Regions from separate parts of the Exiguobacterium sp. s166 genome, predicted to be linked through region 1. Evidence: riboswitches for the same ligand, from Rfam matches in the RefSeq annotation. Region 1 holds a riboswitch; the other holds the start of a gene.
The links. A riboswitch is a leader RNA that binds a small molecule or an ion and turns the genes downstream of it on or off. The one in region 1 is predicted to bind S-adenosylmethionine.
Positions count from the first base shown of each region.

Region 2: another riboswitch for S-adenosylmethionine. It lies ahead of KNP93_RS02950 (methionine ABC transporter ATP-binding protein); the one in region 1 lies ahead of KNP93_RS14240 (methionine ABC transporter ATP-binding protein).

Region 1 covers NZ_JACSMU010000008.1:67,607-73,756, reverse strand. Annotated here, with positions in the region: gene KNP93_RS14255 (M20 family metallopeptidase) at 1-985, opposite strand, end outside; gene KNP93_RS14250 (MetQ/NlpA family ABC transporter substrate-binding protein) at 1,013-1,834, opposite strand; gene KNP93_RS14245 (methionine ABC transporter permease) at 1,871-2,521, opposite strand; gene KNP93_RS14240 (methionine ABC transporter ATP-binding protein) at 2,511-3,542, opposite strand; SAM riboswitch class I at 3,629-3,732, opposite strand; SAM riboswitch class I at 3,982-4,085, shown strand; gene KNP93_RS14235 (alpha/beta hydrolase) at 4,148-4,906, shown strand; gene KNP93_RS14230 (thymidine kinase) at 4,974-5,594, opposite strand; gene KNP93_RS14225 (DedA family protein) at 5,772-6,150, shown strand, end outside.
Region 2 covers NZ_JACSMU010000001.1:587,468-593,617, reverse strand. Annotated here, with positions in the region: gene KNP93_RS02970 (class I SAM-dependent methyltransferase) at 341-979, shown strand; gene KNP93_RS02965 (S-ribosylhomocysteine lyase) at 983-1,447, shown strand; gene KNP93_RS02960 (PLP-dependent cysteine synthase family protein) at 1,444-2,367, shown strand; gene KNP93_RS02955 (bifunctional cystathionine gamma-lyase/homocysteine desulfhydrase) at 2,360-3,526, shown strand; SAM riboswitch class I at 3,586-3,691, shown strand; gene KNP93_RS02950 (methionine ABC transporter ATP-binding protein) at 3,772-4,794, shown strand; gene KNP93_RS02945 (methionine ABC transporter permease) at 4,791-5,456, shown strand; gene KNP93_RS02940 (MetQ/NlpA family ABC transporter substrate-binding protein) at 5,490-6,150, shown strand, end outside.

The DNA.
Region 1 (6,150 bases):
TGATGTTGCCGGCGTCGGTCGAACCGAGACCCTGCCGTTCATCGGTCTTGACGTCTTCCCCAAGCGCCGTCGCTTCTTCCCGGAAAATCTCGTCAAACGTCCGGTTGAACAACAGGTTATCGACTTCGTTTTGGAAGGCGATGATCTCAAGCGTCGCTCCGGTCGCAAGGGCTGCCCCTTCGGCAACGGCTTTGACTTTTGCCGTCACCGCATTCAGCCGTTCGCGTGTCGTCGCCCGGATGAAGAAACGGGCTTTGGCATACTCCGGAATGATGTTCGGCGCATCTCCACCATCGGTAATGATTCCGTGAATCCGGATGTCACTCGGCAACTGTTGCCGTAACGCATTGATTCCGTTAAACAACTGAATGACGGCATCCAGGGCATTGATCCCTTCTTCCGGCGAAGCTGCCGCATGGGCCGGTTTACCGGTAAAGGCAAAATCGAGCGGATCAACGGCGAGCGAAGAACCGGTAATCCGGGTCTGTCCGGACGGATGGACCATTAAGGCCGCATCGATGCCCGTCAGCAGATTGTGTTTGACGAAACTCCCTTTCGCACTGCCGTTTGGTCCGCCTTCTTCCGCCGGTGTCCCGAGGACGACGACACTGCCGCCGACTTCATCCAGAACTTGACTGACGGCAATCGCTGCTGCGACACTTGTCGTGCCGATGATGTTGTGTCCGCATGCGTGACCGATTCCCGGCAAGGCATCATATTCAGCTAGAAAAGCGATCGTTGCTCCCGGTTTATCCGAGACCTTCCGGGCGAGAAACGCTGTCTCGTGTCCGGCCACACCAAGTTCGACTGTAAACCCTTCGGCTGTCAGGCGTTCCGTATGATGACGCGACGCAAAATATTCTTCATTGCCGATTTCCGGTGTCGCATGAATCCGATGGCTCGTCTCAAGATACGACTCCCGTTTTTGCTCAATATCCTGTTCAATCGTTTGTGTCAGGTTTTGCCGTCTCGTCTGAATTGTCATTTGGGTCACGCTCCTTTTGGTTTTTGGTTATTCTCCGATATCGCTGAGAGGGACGAACGTTGGAATCGTGCTGCCTTTGTACTCTTTTTTGATGAAGGCAGCGACGTCATCCTGATGGTACAGCGAGGCGATTTTCTTGAGCGTCTTTTTGTCTTTGTCTTCCGTCCGGGTCGCGATAATGTTGATGTACGGTTTTGCCGTCTCGTTTTCATGGAGAATCGAGTCCTTGATCGGATTAAAGCCGGCATCGACGGCAATTCCGTTATTGATGATCGAGGCCGAGACATCCGGCAGCACGCGTGGTGTCTGACCGGCCACGACCGGGACAATCTTCAGTTTTTTCGGATTCTCGACGATTTTATCAACGGAGCCGTTACCGTCAAAGTCGTCCGGCAATTTAATCAAGCCGGCTTCCTGCAACAGCAGCAATGCCCGACCCATGTTCGTCGCTTCGTTCGGGACGGCAATCTTTCCGCCAACCGGAATGTCTTTGACGTCCTTGACCTTATCCGAATAAATCCCCATCGGCGCGATGACCGTCGTCGCAATCGGCGACAGTTTTAACTTATGTTCTTTTTTGAAGGCGTTAAAGTAAGAGACGGTCTGGAAGGAGTTCGCATCAATCTCCCCTTCCGCCAGGGCGAGGTTCGGCTGGACGTAGTCGGAGAACTTGACGAGTTCAATCGTGATGCCCTCTTTCTTCGCTTTTTTCGCGACGTATTCCCAGACTTGTGTATCAGAACCGCTGACTCCGAGCTTGACCGTCTTTTGATCTTCTTCTCCGGAAGCGGCACATCCCGCAAACAATACCGTCGTTAATGCTGCACCAATCGCTAAACCTTTTTTCATCTTTCATCTCTCCCTTTTTTCTCTATTTGTAGTTGTTTAGTGTCTCCGAATTTTTCGTGCTAACAGATTGCCTGTCGTCTGTAACCCTTGAACCAAGATGACGAGAATTCCGACCGTGATGATCATGACCGTCGTATCAAACCGTTGGTAACCGTACGTGATTGCCAAGTCACCAAGTCCCCCGCCACCGATTGCCCCGGCCATTGCTGATGCGCCGATCAAACCAATCGTCGCAATCGTCAGGTTCAGAACAAGCGAGCTGAGCGCTTCCGGCAACAGAAAACGGAAAATCGTCTGCAACGGTGTCGCCCCCATCGCTTCCGCTGCCTCAAGGACACCGGTATCGACTTCAAGCAACGAACTTTCGATCAGGCGGGCAATGTACGGTGCCGCGTAAAAGACGAGCGGAACGATTGCCGCCTGTGTTCCGATTGACGATCCGACAATCAAACGGGTCAGCGGAATGATTGCCACGAGCAGAATGATGAACGGAACGGACCGGAAGATATTGACGATGCCGCTTAGGACATTGAAGAACGGAATTTGTTCGAGCAACGCTCCTTTGCGTGTCACGACAAGCAGAATCCCGAGCGGTAAACCAATCAATGTCGAAAAGAGTAATGACAGTCCAACCATCGTCAACGTCTGCAGAAAAGCGGTCCAGATGTCCGTGTAATTAACTAGCATCTGCGAGCACCTCCTCGACGACGACATCCGATTGATCGATGTAATGCAGTGCCCGTTTGATTTCCGCCGCATCACCGATCAGTTCAACAAGCAGACTGCCAAACGGAATGTTTTGCAGTTCCGTAATGCTGCCGTGCAGGATGTTGAGATCGACATCAAACCGTTTCGCGACTTGCGATAAAAGCGGTTGTCCGGTCCCTGCCCCGAGGAAGTTGATTTTGTAGATATGGTGCCCGGTATCCCGTTGATCGATGACTTTTTGAACCGACGCCGGAATCTCATCCTGCATGACGGAACGGACGAAGTTTTTTGCCGTCGCCGTTTGCGGATTCGAGAAGACGTCGAACACGGTACCCGATTCAATCAGCTTGCCGGCTTCGATGACGGCGACCCGGTCACAAATCTCACGGATGACACCCATCTCATGGGTAATCAGTAAGATCGTGATGCCGTATTCCTGATTGATTTGTTTCAGCAGGCGTAATATGTGTTGTGTCGTCTGCGGATCAAGCGCCGAGGTCGCTTCGTCACACAACAGGACGGACGGCTGGGTGGCAAGTGCCCGGGCAATCCCGACCCGTTGTTTCTGTCCGCCCGATAACTGGTCCGGATAATGATCGGCCTTATCCGCCAAGTCGACGAAATCCAGCAGTTCATTGACCCGCCGATGGACCTCGTCTTTTTTGACGCCCTTTAAGACAAGGGTTTTTGCGACGTTCGCAAAAACCGTATTCGAATCCAGCAGATTGAAGTGCTGAAAAATCATCCCGATGTGTTGTTTGGCTTCCCGTAACTGTTTCGCCGAGAGCGTCGTCAAATCTTGGCCATCGACCGTCACACTGCCCGATGTCGGCCGTTCAAGCAGGTTGACGCATCGTAATAAGGAACTTTTTCCGGCTCCACTGAAACCGATGACACCGAAGATTTCTCCCTTTCGGATTTCGAGATCGACCCCGTTCAGCGCAGCAATCGATTGTTCCTTTGTTTCATAGATTTTTTTTACATTTTTGAATGTAATCACCACTTGTTCCCCCTTTAAAATACAAAAAAGGTCTCTTCTTAAGAAACAAGAAGAGACCTGGATCCGCACAATGGCAGAATCCACTCGACTCATCTCTCAGACAATTGTCTGATGGAATTGGCACAGTGCTCATAATGAGTCTGTTGCCGAGGTTTCGTAGGGCCAGTCCCTCCACCTCTCTGGATAAGTGTTGCGGTATGAAATTCGTATGTGTGTTGTTGCCGGTTGAACTTATGTCGTAAAACTAATTTTTACACTACAGAAAGATCTTTTAAAGGTCAACCATATTTTCAAAAATAAACCATATGACCCATATCGATTTTTGTCCCGGGACAAACCGGATCGTTGTCTGAATTTTGACGCCTGTTCAAGAGAGTTTGACAATTCATTTCCGCCAATGCTATCATCTTCTCAATGATTAATCCGACAATTCCTATACGATATATCAAGAGTGGACGAGAGACCTGGCTCTAGGACTCCACGGCAACCTGCTGTTATGCAAGGTGCTCCGACCAGCAAAGCGGTTGCTTTGGATGATACACACGAGAAACTCGTTTGCGTCCAAAGCCAAACGGGTTTTTATTTTTGAAATGGAGGACGAGATGATGAGTATGGTTTATCCTGTTATACCGGGTGCGGAAGCCTTTTCCTTAGGACGCGGATCCGTCGGCATTTTGCTCTGTCATGGTTTTAACGCAACGCCGCAAAGCGTTCGGGCTGTAGGAGAACAGTTCGCAGAACAAGGTTTCTCCGTCTATGCCCCTCGCCTGCACGGTCACGGGACCGATGTCCGGGAATTCGAAGCGACGACGGCAGATGACTGGAAACAGAGCTTGCGTGACGGCTTCGAACAGTTAGCCGGACGGTGCGAATCGATCTTCATCGTCGGACAATCGATGGGGGCGACACTTGCCCTGTCACTTGCCGCTGAAGGTCTCCCGATTGCAGGAATCATCACGATAAATGCCGCCTTGTCCGTCCCTGCTTACGAAGCCTTATCCTTCACCGATTGTCCGGTCTATCTGCCGGAAAGCACCCCTGATATCAAGCAGACCGCTTTTGAAATCATCTATGATCTTGTCCCCGCAGTTTGTGCTTCGGAACTGTTACGACTCATTGATGACACGCGACTACACTTAGCGACGATTCAAATTCCGACACTTATTTTATATTCTGCTGAGGATCACGTCGTCCCGCCGGCCTGTTCCGATTATTTGTACCGGACGATTGGGGCAACAGATAAACGCAGTTATTGTCTGCTCGACTCGTACCATGTCGCGACGCTTGACCATGATCAAAAGACGATTGTCCGTGAGACCTTACAATTCATCGAACAGTTCAGCCGGTTGACACGAACCGGTTGATAAAAAAAAGCGAACGATTCCCGGCCGTGAGGCCAAAGAATCGTTCGCTTTTTCAAATCGTCTATTCTCAATTTTGCTGTTGTTTTTTCCATTCCTGTAACGGTTGCGGTTTGCCCGGAACTTGATGACAATGACGGCAACGCGGTTCATAGGATTCAGACGCCCCGACGAGAATGATTGGATCATTGTAGTTTGCCGGCTTCCCGTCAATCAATCGTTGTGTCCGTGACGCCGGATCTCCGCATGACAGACAAATCGCCTGTAATTTCGTCACGAATTCCGCACGTGCCAGTAATTCAGGCATCTTGCCGAATGGCTCGGCCCGAAAATCCTGATCGAGTCCCGCACAAATAACGCGTTTGCCATCTTGAGCCAGTGCTTCGATGACTGCGACAATCTCATCGTCAAAAAATTGAACTTCGTCAATCGCGACGATTTGCGTCTCTTCCGCCACTGCTGCATAGACATCACGGCTCGTCGCCATCGGAATCGCAATGACCGAGTTGCCGATATGCGACACGACATGCTCTTCATGATACCGGTCATCGATTGCCGGCTTGAACACTTGAACCGGTAACTTTCCATACTGTGCCCGTCTGACACGACGGATCAGTTCTTCTGACTTGCCGGAAAACATACTTCCGCAAATCACTTCAATCCAACCATATTGATTGATCACATGCATCATCGTAAACACCGTCCTCTAAATTAGTCACTTTAACGAGTATAGCCCGAATCTAAATTGAGAAAAAGGATTGACTTCTAAAAATCAAAAACCCTTGCCAAATTCGCCACTTTCTTCATCTTCTCATTTCAACTGGTATGTATTTCCTGTACACTGAAAGAGAAGTTTCTTTGAAGGAAGGTGACTCCGATTCATCACATATTACATGAAGTCCTCCATCAATATGGAGCGTTCGGACTCGCAATTCTTCTGGCCGGTGGAATCGTCGGTCTTCCGGTTCCAGACGAGACGTTACTCGTCATGTCAGGATTCTGGATGCATCATGGTGATTTGCCGCTCGTCGGGACAATTCTTGCTGCCTATGCCGGCAGTTGTATCGGAATGACAATCAGCTATGTGCTCGGTCTGAAACTTGGAATGCCGTTGCTCCATCGAATGGCTCCGAAGTTACGTATTTCTGAAAAACATATTTTCAAAGCAGAAGCCGGATTTTTACGTTACGGAAAAACGGTTTTAATCATCGGTTATTACATACCCGGTCTCCGGCAACTGTCCGCTT
Region 2 (6,150 bases), on a different contig from region 1:
GTCGTCCCCCAAAGACGAAGCGGCGCAAGGAAACAATTCGGGATTCGAGCAGGAGATCTGTCATGGGAGTCCAGTTCAACTGATATGTCGAAAAGGCGCCGCCCTCTGATACGACGAACGAAGAAGTTCGTGTCAGAGCTGGGTTTTCCTTCGTGGCATTTCTAACCACATTATTCGTGTTGCCGGTTCTCCGGCAGCGCCTTTTTTTTGTTTTCAAAAGAATTTAAAGCAGTCGTCTTGCCATTCGTAAATGTCCCTGCTACAATGCGATTAAGGTAAATTACTTTAATTCATATCCGATTAGTCGGAATTAAAAGAGAGATACGGAGGACGAACAGGCATGACAGTACGTTTTATGGATGTTTTTACAGAGTGGGCGTCAACATACGACGACACGGTAACGGGGCATGATCCGGAGTACAAAGAAGTCTTTCGTCGTTATGAAGAAATATTAGATACGGTCGCAACGAAAGCTCTCTCACCGGTTGTTGAGTTTGGTGCAGGAACCGGTAACCTGACGCAACGGTTGCTGGAGCGACATGATCATGTCCTCGCCGTCGAACCGAGTCCGGAGATGCGGGATATTCTCATCAACAAGATTCCGGAACTTCCGGTGCAGGACGGACATTTCCTGTCGTTTACGGCAGATGATGCGAAAAGCTTTGTTTCGACGTATGCGTTTCATCATCTGACGGATGAGGAAAAGGGAGAAGCTGTTGATTTGATGGCGAAGATTTTGCCGCACGACGGAAAAATCGTTTATGCCGATACGATGTTTGTTTCAGAAGAAGCCCGCTTACAAACGATTGCTGAAGCGAAAGCACAAGGATTTAACGGACTGGCGGAAGATTTGGAACGTGAGTTTTATCCACTGATTCCGGTGATGGAACAGATTTTTGCGTCACGCGGGTTTGATGTTTCATTTACACAATACAATCACTTCGTCTGGCTCGTAGAAGCCGAGAAAATGGGGGAATAAATCATGACACTTAAAAAAATGAACGTAGAAAGCTTTAACCTGGATCATACGAAAGTCAAAGCACCATATATTCGCGTTGCCGGATACAAAGACGGTAAAGTCGATCAAGTCGTTAAATACGACATCCGCTTCACGCAACCAAACGTTGAGCAAATGCCGATGCGTGCAATGCATACACTCGAACATTTACTTGCGGAAAACATCCGCAACTACTCGGACGATGTCATCGATGTCTCGCCAATGGGATGCCAGACTGGTTTCTACATGGCGATGATGAACTTCGATTCGGTCGAAAAAATGAGCGAGCTTGTTGAGAAAACATTAAAAGACGTCTTAGCAGCAGAAGAAATTCCAGCGCAAAATGAAGTCCAATGCGGATTCGCAAGCGCCCACGACCTTAAAGGAGCGAAGCACTATGCCGAGAAAATGCTTGCCGGTCGTGATGAATGGGACATCGTCTTCGGATGATCGCGAAATCAGTCCGCGACCTCGTCGGAAATACGCCGCTCTACGAGATTACTTCATTCGATTTGCCTGCTGGTACGCGGATTTTGGCGAAGCTCGAATGGATGAACCCTGGGGGCAGCGTCAAAGACCGCCTTGGCATTCAACTCGTTGATGCCGCGATCGAACAGGGATATGTGACACCAGGTGGAACGATCATCGAACCGACTGCTGGGAATACCGGCATCGGTTTGGCGCTCGCCGCCAAAAAGTATGATTTACAGGTCATCTGTGTCGTTCCGGAAAAGTTCAGCCAGGAGAAACAGACGTTGATGCGGGCACTCGGCGCGACTGTCGTCAACACACCGACTGAGCTCGATATGCAGGGCGCGATCGATAAAGCCAAAGAACTCGGACAAACGATTCCGAACAGTTATGTTCCGCTTCAATTCGAAAACGAAGAAAATCCGGTCACGTATCAGCGGACACTTGGCCCTGAGCTGATGGCGGAACTGGATCAGATTGATTGGTTCGTTGCCGGATGCGGGTCAGGCGGAACGTTTGCCGGAACAGCGGCCTATTTAAAAGAACGTCTCGGGACGAAAGGTGCAATCGTCGAACCGGAAGGCTCGGTCCTCAACGGGGGACCAGCCGGACCGCATAAGACGGAAGGTATCGGAACGGCCAAATGGCCAAGCCTCGTCTCGCGTGACTTAGTAGATGAAATTCATACGATTTCAGATCATGATGCCTTCACGAAAGTCCATGAATTGGCGGCTCGTGAAGGATTGCTCGTCGGCAGTTCAGCCGGTGCAGCACTCGTAGCAGCACTTGATCTGGCACATCGTTTTCCCGGCAGTACCATCGTCACCGTCTTCGCCGACAGTGCCGAGCGGTATTTAAGCCAACAAATCTTTGAAAAGGTGGACGAGACACATGCGTAAAAAGACAGCATTGATTCATGGAGGAACAGGCGTCGATCGAGCAACTGGTGCCGTTACACCTCCGATTTATCAAACGAGTACGTACAAACAAGAGAAAATCGGTCAATTAAAAGAAGGCTACGAATACTCGCGGACAGCCAACCCGACACGGACAAGCATCGAACGATTGATCGCGGACCTTGAGGGCGGCGCACGTGGTTTTGCCTTCGGATCAGGAATGGCTGCGATTCATGCTGTTTTCAATCTGCTTGAGTCAGGAGACCATATCGTCATGACAGATGACGTCTACGGTGGTACATTCCGTCTGATGCAACGTGTCTTACCGAAATTCAACATCCAAGTGACATTCGTCGATACGACGGATCTTGCCGCAACGGAAGCTGCGGTTCAAGACAACACGAAGATGCTGTACGTCGAAACACCAACGAACCCGTTATTGAAAGTCACGGATATCGCGGCTGTCGCTGAAATCGCGAAGCGCAATAACCTGAAACTCGTCGTCGATAACACATTCGCGACACCATACTTGCAACAACCACTCGCACTCGGTGCAGATATCGTTCTGCACAGCGCGACAAAATACATCGGCGGTCACTCGGACGTCGTCGCAGGACTCGTCGTCGTCAACAGCGACGAGCTCGGAGAAGATCTTCACTTCATCCAAAACTCGACCGGCGGTATTCTTGGACCGCAGGACAGCTTCCTGCTCGTCCGTGGATTACGGACGCTTGGTATCCGGATGGATGCAATCGAAGAAACATCACATGATCTCGTTCAGTTCTTACAGGAACAAGACGTCGTCTCGAACATCTTTTATCCGGGACTTCCAACACATCCGGGACATGCGACACAACAGAAACAGGCGACTGGTTTTGGCGGCATGATCAGCTTTGATGTCGGTTCAGCAGAAAATGCGGAGAAACTCGTCGAAGCGACACATTTCTTCACGTTGGCTGAGAGTCTTGGAGCTGTTGAAAGCTTGATTTCTGTTCCGGCACGCATGACACATGCCTCGATTCCGGCAGAACGTCGTGCTGAGCTCGGCATCACGGATGGTCTTGTCCGGATTTCGGTTGGGCTTGAGGATGCAGAAGACTTGAAAGAAGATTTAGCACGTGCTTTCAGCCTGCTTCAGCCGGTTTCAGAAAAAACTGTTTGACAAGCAAAATAAGCCCTGCTAATATTCAGATTATATTAAAAATAACTAAATACCGATAACTCTTATCGAGAGTGGTGGAGGGACTGGCCCGATGAAACCCGGCAACCGCGGAATTTATTCCGAAGTGGTGCTAATTCCAGCAGACGAATGTCTGCAAGATGAGAGCAAATGGTTTTGTGTACTGAAAAAGTGCGCGCGTTTGCTCTAAAACGTGCGCACTTTTTTTATATTTAGGAGGGACCGTATTGATTCGCTTACAGGATGTAGGAAAGATTTATCGTTCGAAGCGCGGATCGGTTGAAGCCGTCGTCAATGTCGACTTATCAATCGAGCGCGGTGAAATTTTTGGAATAATCGGTTATTCGGGAGCAGGGAAATCAACCTTGATCCGATTGCTGAACATGCTCGAAGCACCGACGAGCGGATCGATTCAAATCGACGGTGTCGAAATGACGACGCTCAAACCGAAAGAATTACGCGGCGTCCGCAAAAACGTCTCAATGGTATTCCAGCACTTTAATCTGCTGTGGTCACGGACCGTTGAAGAAAACATCATGTTCCCGCTCGAACTCGGCGGTTATCCGAAAGCCCGTCGCAAAGAACGAGTTGCTGAACTGATTCAACTCGTCGGACTCGACGGACGCGAAGGTGCTTACCCGTCGCAACTGTCAGGTGGACAAAAACAACGGGTCGGGATTGCCCGGGCACTGGCATCCAACCCAGATGTCTTACTCTGTGACGAAGCGACCAGTGCGCTGGATCCGAAAACGACGGACTCGATCCTCGAGTTGCTTGTCGACATCAACAAAAAATTAAAATTGACAATCGTTTTGATTACACATGAGATGCACGTCATTCAGAAAATCTGTCACCGGGTTGCCGTCATGGAAGCCGGGAAAATCGTCGAACAGGGACCGGTCGCAGAAGTGTTTCGTCACCCGAAACAGGCGATGACAAAAGAGTTCGTCAAACAGTTGACGTCACCATCTGAAAACGAATTGACGTTTGCGAAATTACGCGAACGCTACCCGACCGGAAAAATCGTCCAGCTGACGTTCGTCGGTTCGACGGCGGAAAGTCCGATCCTGGCCGAAGTCATGAAAGACTCGAACTTATTATTCAATATCATCGGCGGAAACGTCGGACAGACGCAGGACGGGGCACTCGGAACGCTGTTCATTCAGCTGCTCGGGTCGGAACAGGAAGCACAAGCGGTCATCGCCAAACTTCAAGCGAGTGACGTTGAAGTGGAGGTGGATCACCGATGAGTACATTTTTTACAGATGTGGATTGGGATATGGTTTGGGAAGCAACCCGCAGTACCGTCTATATGACGGCTGTTGCAGGACTCGCGACGTTCGTCCTCGGACTGGCGATCGGTCTGTTGTTATATGCGACAAACGAAGATCTGTTGTTTAAGAACCGGGCACTGTATTCCGTGCTCAGCTTTTTAGTCAATATCTTCCGGTCGATCCCGTTTATTATCCTATTGATCCTGTTGATTCCGATTACGAAAATCATCGTCGGATCATTCTTAGGACCAACGGCTGCGCTACCTGCGTTAATTCTAGGTGCAGCACCGTTTTACGGCCGAATGGTCGAACTGGCTCTTCGTGAAGTCGATAAGGGTGTCATTGAAGCAGCTGAATCGATGGGTGCAACGAAGTTCCAAATCATCTATAAAGTCTTGATTCCGGAAGCTCTTCCGGCAATCGTATCCGGGATCACCGTCACACTCGTCGCACTCGTCGGTTACACGGCAATGGCCGGGTTAGCCGGTGGTGGTGGACTGGGCGATATGGCCTTCATTGAAGGATTCCAGCGCTCACAAAATAACATCACCGTCATCGCGACGTTGTTGATTCTCGTCATCGTCTTCATCATTCAAATTATTGGTGACCTGCTCGTCAAAGCCATCGATAAACGGTAAGACCTATTTTATTTAACTTGGGAGGAATCATTCATGAAACTTTGGAAAAAATTCGTCGGCACAGCAGCCGTATCGGTCTTAGCAATCAGCCTAGCGGCATGCGGAGAAGAATCTTCTTCGTCAGGCAGCGGTGACTCAAAAACACTCGTCATCGGGGCGTCAAACGTTCCCCACGCTGAAATTCTCGAGCACGTTCAAAAAGAATACGAAGCAAAAGGCTATAAACTCGAAATCAAGAAGTTCCAGGATTATGTTCTTCCGAACAAAGCATTGGCTGAAAAAGAAATCGATGCGAACTATTTCCAACACGTGCCGTACCTTGAGCAACAGGAAAAAGAAAACAAAGACTACAAATTTGCAAGTGCCGGCGGTGTTCACGTTGAACCACTCGGCGTTTATTCTAAAAAATACAAGTCGTTGGATGAATTGCCAAAAGGCGCAACAATCTTGACGAGCTCAAACGTCGCAGAACGAGGACGTGTCTTGACGTTCCTTCAAAACGAAGGACTGATCAAACTAAAAGACGGTAAAACAACCGATGCCCAGCTCAACGACATCGCAGAAAATCCGAAAAACATCAAGTTCAAAACAAACATCGAAGCATCACTCTTACCGCAAGCCTACAAAAACAACGAAGGCGATGCTGTCTTGATCAACACGAACTATGCGATCGATAACGGCTTAAACCCGTTGA